One region of the Kitasatospora sp. NPDC089509 genome, then DNA from elsewhere that is predicted to be linked to it. Evidence: riboswitches for the same ligand, from Rfam matches in the RefSeq annotation. Region 1 holds a riboswitch; each other region holds the start of a gene.

Region 1 (4,966 bases):
CTGCTGATGACCTCGATCCTCACCGTGGTCCAGTACTACATCGAGCGCCACTACGCCCGCGGCGCCAACCGGGTGCTCCCGCCCACGCCGCTGCAGCGGCTGCGCCGCCTGTTCGCCGGCCGGCCCGTCCCGCCGACCAAGGACGACGTGGTGCCGGGCCTCGAAGGAGGTGGCCACGTATGACCGATCTGACGAAGCCGCAGGACCGCAAGGCCGTCGCCATGGTCGAAGCCCGGGGCGTGCGCAAGTCCTACGGCCTGGTGGAAGTGCTCAAGGGCATCGACCTGGAGGTCCGCAAGGGCGAGGTGTTCGTCCTGGTCGGCCCCTCCGGATCCGGCAAGTCGACCTTCCTGCGGTGCATCAACCACCTGGAGAAGATCAACGGCGGCCTGCTCTCGGTGGACGGCGAACTCGTCGGCTACCGGATGAAGGGCGACCGGCTGCACGAGCTGAAGGACCGCGAGGTCGCCCAGAAGCGCCGGGACATCGGCATGGTGTTCCAGCACTTCAACCTGTTCCCGCACATGACCGCCATAGAGAACATCATGGAGGCGCCGGTCCAGGTCAAGGGCGAGAGCAAGGCCGAGGCCCGGGAGCGCGGCATGGCCCTGCTGGAGCGGGTCGGCCTCACCGACAAGGCGAGGAACTACCCCTCCCAGCTCTCCGGCGGCCAGCAGCAGCGCGTCGCGATCGCCCGCGCGCTGGCCATGCAGCCCAAGCTGATGCTCTTCGACGAGCCCACCTCGGCGCTCGACCCGGAGCTGGTCGGCGACGTCCTGGACGTCATGCGCGGCCTGGCCGAGGACGGGATGACGATGATCGTCGTCACCCACGAGATGGGCTTCGCCCGCGAGGTCGGCGACGCGCTGGTGTTCATGGACGGCGGCGTGGTGGTCGAGTCCGGCAATCCCCGCGAGGTGCTCACCGACCCGCAGCACGAGCGCACCAGGGCCTTCCTCTCCAAGGTCCTCTGAGGCCCGCGGAGGACCTCCGCGCCCGTACGACCGGCGCCCGGCAGGCGGTTTCCTGCCGGGCGCCGCCGTTTTCCCCCGCCGGGTAATAGGCTGGAAGCAGTCAGCCCGTTACCGAAACCCCTGGAAGGACCGCCGTGGAGCTCGCCTCGTACGCCGACCTCGCCGTTCGGCTGGTGAACACCGAGGAACCCGAGCGCGGCACCGACACCCTGACCTCGGTGGACTCGGTGCGCGGCCTGTTCTCCGACTCCGCGCGGGCCGCCGCGCTCTCCGAGGAGTCCGACGTGCCCCGGCTGCGGGCGGTGCGGACCAGGCTGCGCGGGGTGTTCGAGGCCGCCGCCGAGGGGGACGAGATCCGGGCCGTCGACCTGCTGAACAGCCTGCTGATCGAGTACCCGGTCAGCCCGCTGGTCTCCGGGCACGACTACCTGGACGACGCCGGACGGCCGCGCTGGCACCTGCACCTGGCCGACAACTCCCCCACCGCGACCGCCCACTTCAGCGCCGTCGCCTGCATGGGACTGGCGGTCCACCTCACCGAACTGGGCGCCGACCGGCTCGGCATCTGCCAGGCCGCGCCCTGCCGCAACGCCTACCTGGACACCTCGACCAACCGCTCCCGCCGCTACTGCTCCGACCGCTGCGCGACCCGCGCCAACGTCGCCGCGTACCGGGCCCGCAAGCGGCAGGAGGCCGAGGCGGCGCTGCACGCGGGCGGCTAGGGCCCTAGACCTCCTCGACGAACACCCCGAGCCGGCGGGCCAGCCCCGGCACCCGGGCCAGCCGGGAGCCGAGCAGCAGCCGTTCCAGCCCGCGCCCCGGCGCCAGCCAGGCCGGGCTCGGGCGCAGCCGCAGCAGCACCCGGCCGAGCACCAGGTCGTCCGGGACCGGGCCGTAGCTGCGGCTGTCGCTGTCCACCGGCCGGTTGTCGGACAGCAGCCACCAGCCCTTCGGGCGGCGCTCGGCGGCCCGCTTCACCACCAGCAGGTCCTGCTGGAAGGGGTGCCGGAACAGCACCACCGCGCCGGGCCGGATCGGCGCGCCGTAGCGGACCAGCAGTTGGTCGCCCTCGCGCAGGGTCGGCACCATCGACGGGCCCGCCACGTCGACCAGCCCGAACGGCACCGGGCCGACCCGCGCACCGCCCTGCGGCTCCGTGCTCCGCGCGCTCCGCGCCACGACTCCTCCTCCGGGACCGGAACCGACCTGACCGGACCGACCGCCCCCAGTCTGCCGTACGGACCGTCATCCGTTCGATGCCCGGATTACCCCGGTTCCGGGTCCGTCTTTCGCCCTAGGCCCACCCTCCGACCGCGAAACCGCGAGGCCGGAAGGGTAGTCTCGGGCGCGGGAAGACGATCTAAGGAAGGACTCCCATGTTCTCTCGTCTGTTTGCACCTCGCGCCACCGCCCACGCCCACTGTGACCTGCCGTGCGGTGTCTACGACCCGGCGCAGGCCAAGCTTGAGGCCGAGTCGGTCAAGGCCACCCAGGAGAAGTACCAGGCCAACGAGGACCCGCACTTCCGCGCCCGCGCCATCATCATCAAGGAGCAGCGCGCCGAGGCCGTCAAGCACCACATCTCGGTGCTGTGGAGCGACTACTTCAAGGCCCCGCACTTCGAGAAGTACCCGCAGCTGCACCAGCTGATCAACGACACCCTGAAGGCCGCCTCGGCCGCCAAGGCGTCCACCGACCCGGCCACCGGCCAGGCCCTGCTGGACCTGATCGCCGAGGTCGACAAGATCTTCTGGGAGACCAAGCAGGCCTGAGCCTGACGCGTCGCCACCCGACCGCCCCCGTCCGCACCGTTCGGACGGGGGCGGTCGTGCGTCCACGTGCGACCCGCCCCCGGTAAGGGTTGCCTGCCCTGAGCGGCTGTTATGCTGCCAGGGCGTCCGAGGGGGAAGTCCGGTGCGAATCCGGCGCTGTCCCGCAACGGTGAGCGCGGTCCGACCGACCGCGCCAGCCCGATCGCCCTCGGCCGCTGACCTCCCGACAACTCGCCGTGGACTGCGAGGGGACGGCGCCCGGGCCCGCCCCCGACCGGCGCCCGCCCCGGCACACCCGCGGCCCGAGGCAAGGCGCGCCCCGCACGTGAGTGACCCCGTTCGCCGAATACCGACCGTCCCGCTCGCCGTCGGACTCGCCGCCGCCCTGCTGGTCTCGCTGGTCTGCGGGGTCGCCTTCGGCGCCTCCGGGATCGAACTCCCGCGCGTGCTGCGACTGTTGGGCGCCGGGCTGACCGGCGGCCGACTGGAAGCGAGCGACGCCGCGGCGTACGCGATCGTCTGGGAGCTCCGGCTGCCGCGCACCGTGCTGGCCGCCGTGGTCGGCGGCGGACTGGCCGCCACCGGGGTCGCCGTCCAGGCGCTGGTGCGCAACGCCCTCGCCGACCCCTTCGTGCTCGGCATCTCCTCCGGCGCCGCCGTCGGCGCCAACGCCGTCCTGCTGCTCGGCGCCTTCGCCTCGCTCGGGGTGTGGGCGGTCTCCGTCTCCGCGTTCGGCTCCGCGCTGCTCGCCATGGTGCTGGTCTACCTCGCCGCCCGCACCGCCTACGGGCTCACCCCGCTGCGGCTGGTGCTCACCGGCACCGCGCTCTCCTACGGCTTCTCCGCCCTGACCACCCTGATGGTGTTCTCCTCGGACAACGCCGAGGCCGCCCGGGACGCCATGATGTGGCTGCTCGGCAGCCTCGGCGGCGCCACCTGGGGCAAGGTGCCGATCGCCGCCTGCGCCGTGCTCGCCGGCATCGCGTACCTGGCCTGCGCCGCCGGGCGGTTGGACGCGCTGGCGATGGGCGACGAGACCTCCGCCTCGCTCGGCGTGGACCCGGAGCGGCTGCGCCGGGAGCTGTTCGTGGTGACCGCCGCCGTCACCGGCACCGTGGTCGCGGTCAGCGGGGCGATCGGCTTCGTCGGGCTGCTGATGCCGCACCTGGCCCGGATGCTGGTCGGCGCCGGGCACCGCCGGGTACTGGCCGTCGCACCGCTCGCCGGGGCGCTGCTGCTGGTCTGGGTGGACATCGCCTCGCGCACCCTGCTGGCGCCCGCCGAACTGCCGGTCGGGGTGTTCACCGCGGTGCTCGGGGTGCCCGCCTTCCTGCTGATGATGCGCCGCCGCGGCCAGGCCTTCGGGGGCGCCCGGTGACCGGGGTGACGCAGGCCCAGGAGCTGGCCGTCGACGGCGTCTCGGTGGAACTGGCCGGCACCCGGCTGGTGCACGAGGTGAGCCTGGCGGCCGCGGCCGGCCAGGTGGTCGGGCTGATCGGCCCGAACGGCAGCGGCAAGTCCACCCTGCTGCGCTGCGTCTACCGGGTGCTGCGACCGGCCGGCGGCGCGGTCCGGCTGGACGGCGACGACCTGCACGCGCTCACCGCCCGCGAGGCGGCCCGCCGGGTGGCCGCGCTGACCCAGGAGCACTCCGCCGAGTTCGACTTCACGGTGGCCGAGGTGGTCGCCATGGGCCGGCTGCCGCACCGGCGCGGCCTGGGCGGCCCGACCGGGGCGGACCGGGAGCGCTGCACGGCCGCGCTGCGCCGGGTCCGGGCCGAACACCTCGCCGAGCGCGGCTTCCTGAACCTCTCCGGGGGCGAGAAGCAGCGGGTGCTGATCGCCCGCGCGCTCGTCCAGGAGCCGCGCCTGCTGGTGCTGGACGAACCCACCAACCACCTGGACATCGCCCACCAGTTGGAGGTGCTGGCGATCGCCCGCGAGGCCGGGCCGACGGTGCTCACCGCGCTGCACGACCTCAACCTGGCCGCGGGCCACTGCGACCGGCTGTACGTGCTGGCGGCCGGGCGGATCGTCGCCTCCGGCACGCCCGCGGAGGTGCTGCGACCCGCCCTGCTGGCCGAGGTGTTCGGGGTCCGGGCCACTCCGGTCCGGCATCCGGAGACCGGCGCCGTCCAGCTGCTGTTCGACCGCCTGCCCTGAATCCCGTCCGCCCTCCCCTGAATCCCGTCCGTCCTCCCGAAGCCCCGCTCCGACCCG
Region 2 (4,966 bases), on a different contig from region 1:
GCGTGCAGCAGTCGGGCGCCGAAGGCCTCGCGCTCGGCGAGGTAGGCGGTGGTCCGGTCCAGGGCGTTCTGGGCGCCGCCGAGCGAGCAGGCGGCGATGCCGAGCCGACCGCCGTTGAGGCCGGCCATGGCGATCCGGAAGCCCTCGCCCTCGCCGCCGAGCAGCCGGTCGGCGGGCAGCCGGACGCCGTCCAGCAGCACCTGGCGGGTGGGCTGGGCGTTCCAGCCCATCTTCTTCTCGTTCGGGCCGAAGGACAGCCCCGGGTCGTCCCGCTCCACCACGAAGGCGGAGACCCCGCCGGGGCCCGGGCCGCCGGTGCGCGCCATCACGATGTACAGCTGCGCGGCGCCCGCGCCCGAGATGAACTGCTTGACGCCGTCCAGCACCCAGTGGTCGCCGTCCCGGACGGCCCGGGTGGCGAGCGCGGCGGCGTCGGAGCCGGCGCCGGGCTCGGTCAGGCAGTAGCTGCCCAGGTGTTCGGCCGTGCAGAGCGCGGGCAGCCAGCGGTGGCGCTGGGCCTCGCTGCCGTAGCGGTCGACCATCCAGCCGACCATGTTGTGGATGGACAGGTAGGCGGCGATGGACGGGCAGCCGGTGGCCAGCGCCTCGAAGGCCACCACGCCGTCCAGCCGGGAGAGTTCGGAGCCGCCGGCGTCCTCGCGGACGTACACCCCGGCGAGACCGAGGTCGGCGGCCTTGCGCAGCACGTCCACCGGGAAGTGCTTGGCCTGGTCCCACTCCACCGCGTGCGGGGCCAGGTGTTCGGCGGCGAAGGCCTGCACGGCCTCCGCGATCGCCACCTGATCCTCCGTCAAGTCGCTTGCGTGCACGGTGTTCACCCCATCGTCGGCATGGTGAAGCTCGCCCCCTCCTTGACCCCGGAGGGCCAGCGGGAGGTGACGGTGCGGGTACGGGTGTAGAAGCGGATCGAGTCCGGGCCGTGCTGGTTGAGGTCGCCGAAGGCGGAGCGCTTCCAGCCGCCGAAGGTGTGGTAGGCGATCGGCACCGGGATGGGCACGTTGACGCCGACCATGCCGGTGTTCACCCGGCGGGCGAAGTCCCGGGCGGTGTCGCCGTCCCGGGTGTAGATGGCCACGCCGTTGCCGAACTCGTGCTCGCTGGGCAGCCGCAGCGCCTCCTCGTAGTCGGCGGCGCGGACCACGGTGAGCACCGGGCCGAAGATCTCCTCGCGGTGGATCCGCATGTCGGGCGTCACCCTGTCGAACAGCGAGGCGCCCAGGAAGTAGCCGTCCTCGTGCCCTTCGAGCCGGAAGTCCCGCCCGTCCACGACCAGTTCGGCGCCCTCCTGGACGCCGATCTCCAGGTAGCCGCGGACCCGCTCGACCGCGTCCGCGCCGACCAGCGGGCCGAAGTCGGCCGCCGGGTCGTCCGAGCGGCCTACCTTCAGCGCGCCGATCCGCTCGACCAGCTTGGCCACCAGGGCGTCCGCGGTCTCCTCCCCCACCGGGACGGCCACCGAGATCGCCATGCAGCGCTCGCCCGCGGAGCCGTACCCGGCGCCGATCAGCGCGTCGGCGGCCTGGTCGAGGTCGGCGTCCGGCATCACGATCATGTGGTTCTTGGCACCGCCGAAGCACTGCGCCCGCTTGCCGTGCGCGGCCGCGGTGGCGTACACGTACTGGGCGATCGGGGTGGAGCCGACGAAGCCGACCGCCTGCACCCGCGGATCCTCCAGCAGGGTGTCCACGGCCTCCTTGCCGCCGTTGACCACGTTGAGCACGCCCGGCGGCAGCCCGGCCTCCAGGAACAGTTCGGCGAGGCGCAGCGGCACCGAGGGGTCCCGCTCGGAGGGCTTGAGCACGAAGGCGTTGCCGCAGGCCAGCGCGGGCGCGGCCTTCCAGAGCGGGATCATCGCCGGGAAGTTGAACGGCGTGATGCCGGCGACCACGCCCAGCGGCTGGCGCATCGAGTAGACGTCGATGCCGGTGCCGGCGTTGTCGGTGAACTCGCCCTTCAGCAGGTGCGGGATCCCGGCGGCGAACTCCACCACCTCCAGGCCGCGCTGGATGTCCCCGTGGGCGTCGGCGACGGTCTTGCCGTGCTCGGCGGAGAGCAGCCGGGCCAGCTCCTCCTTCTCCCGGTCGACCAGTTGCAGGAAGCGCAGCAGCACCCGGGCCCGCTTCTGCGGGTTCCAGGCCGCCCACTCGGGCTGCGCCTGGGCGGCGTCGGCGATCACCGCCTCGACCTCGGCGCGGTCGGCCAGCGGCACCCGGGCCTGGACCCGGCCGGTGTTGGGGTCGAAGACGTCGCCGAAGCGGCCGGACGTGCCGGCGACGCGCTTGCCGCCGATGAAGTGGGTCAGTTCTCGGACCATCGGTTCCTTCTCTCATCACGGGTGGGGAGAGGAGGAATGGAGCACCCACCGCCGTCGCCGCGGGGCCGGGCGTACGGTCGTACGCCGGTGCGGCGGGCGGTGGTTGACGGACCGTCAGGGGCGGTGGGCCCCGACGGTCGGAAGCACGGCAGCGGAGCGGGAACAGCGGCCCGGAGTCATGCGTGTCGTCTCCATCCTCGTGGAAAACACGGAACACCCGCGGCCGGTATCCTGACTCCCGGATCCACGCCCGCCCCCAGGCCTTCCCGGCTGGCTGCCAGTGGCCGTCGCTGTGAGGACGAACTCCCCGGTCACAGTGGCGGGACCGTGCCGGATTCACACCGGCTTCCCTGACACCGCGGACCTGTCTCCGAGAATATAGTTGGACGTCCTAGTAAGTCCAGGGTCCCCGCCGCCCGAGTGGCGGCAGCAGAAGGCCGGTGCCGGAGGACCTGCCTCCCGCACCGGCCTTCGACAGGCCCTTAGGCCGAGGTACCCGCGTCACCGCCGCGGCCGCGGCGGCCGAGCAGCAGACCCGCCGCAGTGCCGAGCACGCCGACCACGATGCCCGCGATGCCCAGGCCGCGGGCGGTCGAGTCACTGCTGCTCGCCGCGGCGGCCGTGGTGGTGCCGCTGGTAGCCGCCGGGGCCGGCTTGGCGCCCGCGGCGGCACTGGGTGCCGCACTCGGGGAGTCCCCGTCGTCGGCGGTCGCCGCCGTCAGGGTGAGCACCGGAGCCGGGTTCTTCGGCTCCGGCTGGCCGGCCTGGGGCTCCTCGATCCAGCGCACCACATTGCCGTCGCTGTACGTCTGGAGGGCCTTGAAGACCACCTTGTCGGTGCCCTCGGGCAGGGCGCCGAACTCGACGGTGAAGTCCTGGTAGTGCCCGGGGGCGATCTGGCCGCCGGTCCAGACGATCTGCGAGACCACGTCCGTGACGTCACCGTCGTCGGTGTGGATCGGGGTGGCCAGCTTGGTCGTGGTGATCTTGTCGGTCCAGCCCGGCACCGGCGCCACCAGGGCGGACGGGACCGGGTGGTCGGTCGGGAAGTCGATCTCCACCTTGACCGTGCTGTTGTTGTCGTCCTCGTTCGGCACCCGGAACGCGAAGGTCTGGTCGGTGGTGTTCTTCGGGACGCTGGACGGGTCCACGATGACGTGCGCGGAGGCGGTGGTGGCGGCGGCCAGTACGGTCGCGGCCGCCACGGCGGAGGCGGCGGCGAGGCGGAGCACGGCGGAAGTCCTCATGGGTCGGGTGTTCTCCAGGGGAGGGCACGCGCGCGGCGTGCGGCGGTCGGTCAGGGGTCGGGGACGGGCGGCCGTGCCCCGGGGAACCCGGTCAGCCGGCCGCACACCACGGCGGACCGCGCCTGACCACCACGTACCGGAGCACCCCCGACCGGGCCCGACCCGAGCGGTCCGGACCGGTGGCCCGGCAGAGCGCGCCCGCGCCGGAGCGGCCGTCCAGCCCGTCCCGCAGCGCCGCGAACAGGCCCGGCACACCGAGGAACCGGGCCGCCCCGGCCCGCCCGGCCGCGGCGGCGGTCCGGGCCGTGTGCCGGACCAGCGCCCACACCGCGGCCTCGCCCCGGCGCAGCCACCACCCGGCGACGAGCGTCGCGACGGCGTGCGCCAGCAGCATCGGCGTGCTGAGCCCGGCCAGCGGGGCGTGGCACCAGAAGCCGAGGTGGGCCGCCGCGACCGCGGCGTGCGGCGCGGCGGCGCCGGAGTGGGCGCCCATCCCCGGCATGTCGGCCATCCCGGCCCGCACCGGGGCCCGGCGCGGGGCCTCGGCCACGTGGAACAGCACGTGCAGGCCCGCCTGGCCGCCGGCCAGTCCGCCGGTGATCGCCCGCGCCGACCGCTCCCGGCGCGCACCGGACACCGCGACCGCCCCGACCAGCGCCCAGCCGAACAGCAGGGCCCCCGGTGGAACCGGGTCCCCGGAGGCGAGCACGTGCCCGGCGGCGGCCAGCACGACGCAGACCGTCGCGAAGGGCAGCGCCCGCAGCACGCGAAGGTCCAGGGCGGCGGCGCGCACCGGCGGCGCGGACTCGGTATCCGGATCGGTCATGGCGGCGCCATCATGACACCCCCGTCTTACGGCCCTCCCGGGCTCCCCGGTTTCTTGGCCTTTTCGACACCTGGCACCCGGGGCCGACCTGAGGGACCTACGGTTCCCGGCCGAAGGGCCTACGGTTCCCGACCGGAGGGCCTACGGTTCCCGACCGGAGGGCCTACGGTTCCCGACCGGAGGGCCTACGGTTCCCGGTCGGCCCGCACGGAGTACGGGATGAACGTGCTGGTGTGCTCGTCCACCGCCAACGGCCGGCCGATGGCCGGGGCCGAGCGCTGGGCGCAGGCCGGGCGTTCGCAGACCTTGCAGCCCAGGCCGATCGGGGTGGCCGCGGCCTCGTCGCCGAGGTCCAGGCCGGTGGAGTAGACCAGCCGACCGGCGTGCCGGAGCTCGCAGCCCAGGCCGATGGCGAAGGTCTTGCCGGGCCGCCCCCAGCCGCCGGGTGCGCGGGTGACGGCGCGGGCCGTCCAGAGGTAGCGGCGGCCGTCCGGCATGGCGGCGACCTGGACGTGCACCCGGCCGGGGGCGGCGAAGGCGTCATAGACGTTCCACAGC
Region 3 (4,966 bases), on a different contig from region 1:
CGGTCCAGGACCTGGCCGCCCACCGCTCCTTCGAGGAGACCGCCTTCCTGCTCTGGTACGGCGAACTGCCGGACGAGGCCCAGCTGCGGGAGTTCCGCGCCCGGGAACGCGCCCTGCGCCCGCTCGACCGCACCACCGCCGAACTGCTGGCCAAGCTGCCCGAGACCTGCCACCCGATGGACGTGCTGCGCACCGCCGTCAGCTTCTTCGGCGCCGAGGACCCCACCGAGGACGACGGCCGCCCGGCCCCCCACCTCGCCAAGTCCCTGACCCTGCTGGCGAAACTGCCCACCGTGGTCGCCGCCGACCAGCGCCGCCGCCGCGGCCTGGACCCGATCGCCCCCGACCCGGAACTCGGCTACGCCGAGAACTTCTTCCACATGTGCTTCGGCACGGTGCCCGCCCCCGAGGTGGTGCGCTGCTTCGAGATCTCGCTGGTGCTGTACGCCGAACACAGCTTCAACGCCTCGACGTTCACCGCCCGGGTGGTCACCTCCACCCTGTCCGACCTCTACAGCGCCGTCACCGCCGCGATCGGCGCGCTCAAGGGCCCGCTGCACGGCGGCGCCAACGAGGCGGTGATGCACATGCTGGACGAGATCGGCGACCCGGCCCGCGCCGCCGACTGGCTGGACGGGGCGCTGGCCGCCCAGCGGAAGATCATGGGCTTCGGCCACCGCGTCTACAAGCACGGCGACTCCCGGGTCCCGATCATGCAGGCCGCCCTGGACCGGCTGGTCGAGCACTCGGCCGACCCCGAGGCCACCCGGCTGGCCGCCCTGCACGCCGCGCTGCGCCGGGCGATGCTGGAACGCAAGGGCATCCACCCCAACCTCGACTACCCGGCCGGGCTGGCCTACCACCTGATGGGCTTCGACACCCCGGTGTTCACCCCGATCTTCGTGATGAGCCGGATCACCGGGTGGACCGCCCACATCACCGAACAGCTCGCCCACAACGCCCTGATCCGCCCGCTGGCCCAGTACGACGGTCCGGGCCAGCGGGCGGTACCGGCCGCCGTGTAGTCAGGCCCGTCCGGCCCGGCCGGGGCTCAGGAGGGGACGGAACAGGTGACGGCCGGTGCCGCGTCGTCCTCCTGGCCGGGCCGCATCACCTGCACGTTCGTGAGCAGCGCCTCGACCACCTCGTCCAGGTCGAGGCGCTTCTCCACGGCCCGCAGCTGGCCCAGCCGCGCCCCGGTGCTGACCTGGGGCGGGGCGAGCAGGCTGCAGCAGTCCTCGTCCGGCAGGACGGAGATCTCCGCCGTGCCGAGCGCCCGGGCCTGGTCGATGATCTCCTGCTTCTCCCAGCCGATCAGCGGGCGCAGCACCGGCAGCGTGGCGGCCTGGTCCACGGCGGCCAGGTTGGCGAGGGTCTGGCTGGCGACCTGGCCGAGGCTGTCGCCGGTGACCAGGGCCTGGGCGCCGGTGGCGCCGGCCAGGGCGCAGGCGGTGCGCACCATCAGCCGACGCTGGGCGACCACCTGGAGGCGCCCGGCGCCCGCGACGGCCAGCTGCTTCTGGGCCTTGCCGAGGGAGACCACGTGCAGCTCGCCGGGCGGTTGGTAGCGGTTGAGCTCCCGGGCCAGGGCGTACGCCTTGTAGACCGAGGAGGGGTTGGTGTACGGCGCGCCGCTGAAGTGCACGAAGTCGCAGGCCAGTCCGCGCCGCATGGCCCGGTGCGCGGCGACCGGCGAGTCGTAGCCGCCGGACAGCAGCACCAGCGCCCGTCCGCTGGAGCCGACCGGCAGCCCGCTCAGCCCGGGGTGGCGCTCGGCGGACAGATAGGTCTCACGGTGCTCGATCTCGACGGTCAGGGTGACGTCGGGCGCGGTCAGGTCGACCCGCAGTCCGGGGATCCGCGGCTGGAGGAACGCGCCGAGGTGGCGCTCCAGCTGGGTGGAGGTCAGGGCGAAGCCCTTGTCCCGGCGCCGGACCCGGACGGCGAAGCCGGTGGTGGCGCGTCCGGCGCAGGCGTCGCCGAGCACCGTCAGGGCGTTGGCCTCAACGGATTCCAGCGTGCTGGGCACCCGCAGGGCCGGCTCGACCGCGTTGAACCCGATCACCGTGCGGGCCCGGGCCACCAGGTCCTCGACCGGCACCTGCCCGCCGAGCACGGTGATGGTGTGCGGGGTCCGGATCCAGGTCGAGCCGCCTATCCCGCGCAGCGCGACCCGCAGGTTGTCCTCCAGCCGCTGGACGAAGCGCTGGCGGTTGCGGCCCTTGAGGACCACCTCGCCGTGTTTGAGCAGCACGCAGGGCCCGTAGGGCTCGGTGGCGCCGCGTGGCGAGGGCAGCCGTGCGCCGTCGGTCAGGTGGTCCATACAGAAGTCCCAGTCGTCCCAGTGGTCCCGGTGTCGCTCCGAGCGGGGAGGACGGCGGCGCGCGCAGCGGCGTCCGGGCGGCGGTCCGACGGACGGACCCGCCGGACCGGGGGTCCGTACGAGGGCCACGCGGCCCTCCCTCGGGGCCCCGGAGCGCGCACGCCGCCGTTCGGCGTGCGCACCGGTGGCAGGTCTTCGGACTCGCGGGCCGGTCCTCCCGGGGAGGACGCCTACTGGCCGTCGCTTCCCGGGCCCGTTTCCCGGGCCCAGTGCGGATGACGGCGGTCGTTCCCGCTCACCGCTGCGGGGCAGTCCCGGACTGGCCGTGTGAACGGCGTCACCGGGTTCCCTCTTGCCTCCCCGGGAGCGCGGGGCGCCCGGTGAACCACCAGCGGATCAACCCTACAGGCGGGGCGGTCCTGCCCCGGCTCAGGCCTCGGGGCCGTCGGCCAGCACGGGGTAGGGCACCCGGCCGCGCCGGTCGGGGTCGACCAGCAGCCGTCCGCCCGCCGGCGGCCGGGCCCGCTGGGCGCAGTCCCGGCGTTCGCAGATCCGGCAGCCCAGCCCGATCGGGGTGGCCGCGCCGGGCGCGTTCGGCGCGATGCCCTCGGCGTAGACCAGCCGGTGGGCGTGGCGCAGCTCGCAGCCGAGCGCGACGGCGAACTCGCTGCGCGGCGCGCGGTGCCCGTGGCCGCCGTGCGAGACGGTCCGGGCGATCCAGAAGTAGCGCTTGCCGTCGGGCATCTCGGCGACCTGGGTGAGGACCCGGCCGGGCGAGGAGAAGGCCTCGTAGACCGTCCACAGCGGGCAGGTGCCGCCCAGCCGGGAGAAGTGGAAGTCGGTGGCGGACTGGCGCTTGGAGATGTTCCCGGCCCGGTCGGCGCGCAGGAAGGAGAACGGCACCCCGCGCCGGCCGGGGCGTTGCAGGGTGCTCAGCCGGTGGCAGACCGTCTCGAAGCCGACGCCGAAGCGGGCCCGGAGCAGCTCGATGTCGTAGCGGAGTTCCTCGGCGGCGGCGTGGAAGGCGGTGTAGGGCATCAGCAGCGCGCCGGCGAAGTAGTTGGCCAGGCCGATCCGGGCCAGGTCGACGGCCTGCGGAGAGGTGAGGTCGGGTTCGGCCGCCGCCAGCAGTGTGTCGAGCAGCGGCCGGTGCTCCAACAGGGCTAGCTGGGTGGCGAGTTGGAAGGCGCGGCGGCCGTCGGTTAGCCACGGGGAGAGGTGCAGCGCGCCGGTCGCCGGGTCGTACCGGCGCAGGTCGGCGGCCCGCCGCTGGTCCGCCTCGACCACCCGGACGCCGTGCCGCTCGGCGAGCCGGGTGGCCAGCGCGGCGGCGGTGCGGCCCGCGGTGCTGGTCGCCAGCTGGTGCGCGGTGCGCTCCGCGGCCTCGTCCAGGGCGGCGATGTGGTTGTGGTGGGCGTAGAAGAAGTCCCGGACCTCGTCGTGGGGTTCGGCCGGGCGGATGGCCCCGCCGATGGCGCCGCCACCCGGTTCGCCCAGGTCGGCGACCCGGGCGAGGGCCGCGCGGTAGCTGCGGTGCAGGGCGACCAGGGCCCGGGCCAGTTCCGGGTGGTCCCGGCTGACCTCGGTGATCTCCTCCGCGGGGACCCCGCCGCCGCAGGCCTCGTCGGCGAGCGCGGTGCGCAGATCGGTGCCGAGGCGCTCCTCCTCGGCCTCGGAGAAGAACTCCGGGTCGACCCCGAACACCTCGGAGATCCGCAGCAGCACGGCGGCGGTCAGCGGGCGCTGGCTGTGCTCGATCTGGTTGAGGTAGCTGGTCGAGATCCCCAGCTCGCGGGCCAGCTCGACCTGGTTCATGCCGTGCTCGCGGCGCAGCCGGCGGAGCTTGGCGTGGGCGTAGACCTTCCGCCCGGTGGGACGTGCCATGGGCGTGCCCTTCCCTTCCTGCCCGTTCCTGCGAAGGTACCACCGCCCCGGGTTCGCAGTATTCGCAGGAACGGGCCCGCCCTTGTGCGGAATCCGCAGGTGGGGCCACCTAGCGCCAGGGAAAAGCCGGACCGCCCGGTGGCGACTCGGCTGAGTCGGCCACCGGGCGGTCCGGGGGTGTCGGTCGGTGCCTGCGGTCAGGCGGCGACCTTCTCGTCCTGCTCCACCGGGGCCCCGGTGGTGGCGGGGACGTTCTCCCGGGGGGTGGGGAGCACGGCCATGATCACGGCCGAGATCACGATGGTGGCCGCCCAGGCGAGCCCGTACCGGCCGATCGGGGTGTCGGAGAACGGGCCGGCGAACCAGTCGCACTTGGTGAAGGCGAGGCCGGCCAGCAGCGCGAGCAGCCAGGACACCATCGCCTGCCAGCAGAAGCCGCCGGTGTACCAGTAGCGGCTGGTGCTGCTGGTGTCCATCAGGGCCTCGGCGTCGTAGCGCACGGCGCGCGTCCGGCGCCGGTACATGTCCACCGCGTAGACGCCGATCCAGGCCGAGAAGGAGACGGCGAGCAGGATCAGGAAGGTGATGAAGGAGCCCAGGAAGCTCTTCGCCACCAGCATCAGCAGCAGGCCGCCGACCAGCGAGATCACGGCGTTGATGCTGACCGCCATGGCGCGCGGCAGCTTGACGCCCATGGTCTGGGCGGTGAAGCCGGCCGAGTACATGGAGAGGCTGTTGATCAGCAGCATGCCGACGATC

What was found. Region 1 has a riboswitch for cobalamin ahead of ACIP4P_RS20620 (iron ABC transporter permease). Riboswitches for the same ligand answer to the same signal wherever they lie in the genome.
Region 2: linked by a shared signal. The riboswitch ahead of ACIP4P_RS00755 (CoA-acylating methylmalonate-semialdehyde dehydrogenase) and the one ahead of ACIP4P_RS20620 (iron ABC transporter permease) in region 1 are both predicted to bind cobalamin.
Region 3: linked by a shared signal. The riboswitch ahead of thiI (tRNA uracil 4-sulfurtransferase ThiI) and the one ahead of ACIP4P_RS20620 (iron ABC transporter permease) in region 1 are both predicted to bind cobalamin.

The regions. Positions count from the first base shown of each region.
Region 1 is NZ_JBIVHS010000009.1:66,114-71,079, reverse strand. Features, by position in the region: gene ACIP4P_RS20645 (amino acid ABC transporter permease) at 1-183, shown strand, start outside; gene ACIP4P_RS20640 (amino acid ABC transporter ATP-binding protein) at 180-974, shown strand; gene ACIP4P_RS20635 (CGNR zinc finger domain-containing protein) at 1,109-1,696, shown strand; gene sodX (nickel-type superoxide dismutase maturation protease) at 1,701-2,063, opposite strand; gene sodN (superoxide dismutase, Ni) at 2,351-2,746, shown strand; cobalamin riboswitch at 2,836-2,975, shown strand; gene ACIP4P_RS20620 (iron ABC transporter permease) at 3,072-4,124, shown strand; gene ACIP4P_RS20615 (ABC transporter ATP-binding protein) at 4,121-4,909, shown strand.
Region 2 is NZ_JBIVHS010000001.1:205,745-210,710, reverse strand. Features, by position in the region: gene ACIP4P_RS00760 (acyl-CoA dehydrogenase family protein) at 1-815, opposite strand, end outside; gene ACIP4P_RS00755 (CoA-acylating methylmalonate-semialdehyde dehydrogenase) at 836-2,335, opposite strand; cobalamin riboswitch at 2,539-2,725, opposite strand; gene ACIP4P_RS00750 (YcnI family protein) at 2,818-3,582, opposite strand; gene ACIP4P_RS00745 (hypothetical protein) at 3,674-4,408, opposite strand; gene ACIP4P_RS00740 (short-chain fatty acyl-CoA regulator family protein) at 4,594-4,966, opposite strand, start outside.
Region 3 is NZ_JBIVHS010000001.1:269,864-274,829, forward strand. Features, by position in the region: gene ACIP4P_RS01005 (bifunctional 2-methylcitrate synthase/citrate synthase) at 1-1,025, shown strand, start outside; gene thiI (tRNA uracil 4-sulfurtransferase ThiI) at 1,052-2,323, opposite strand; cobalamin riboswitch at 2,492-2,728, opposite strand; gene ACIP4P_RS01015 (short-chain fatty acyl-CoA regulator family protein) at 2,753-4,207, opposite strand; gene ACIP4P_RS01020 (purine-cytosine permease family protein) at 4,405-4,966, opposite strand, start outside.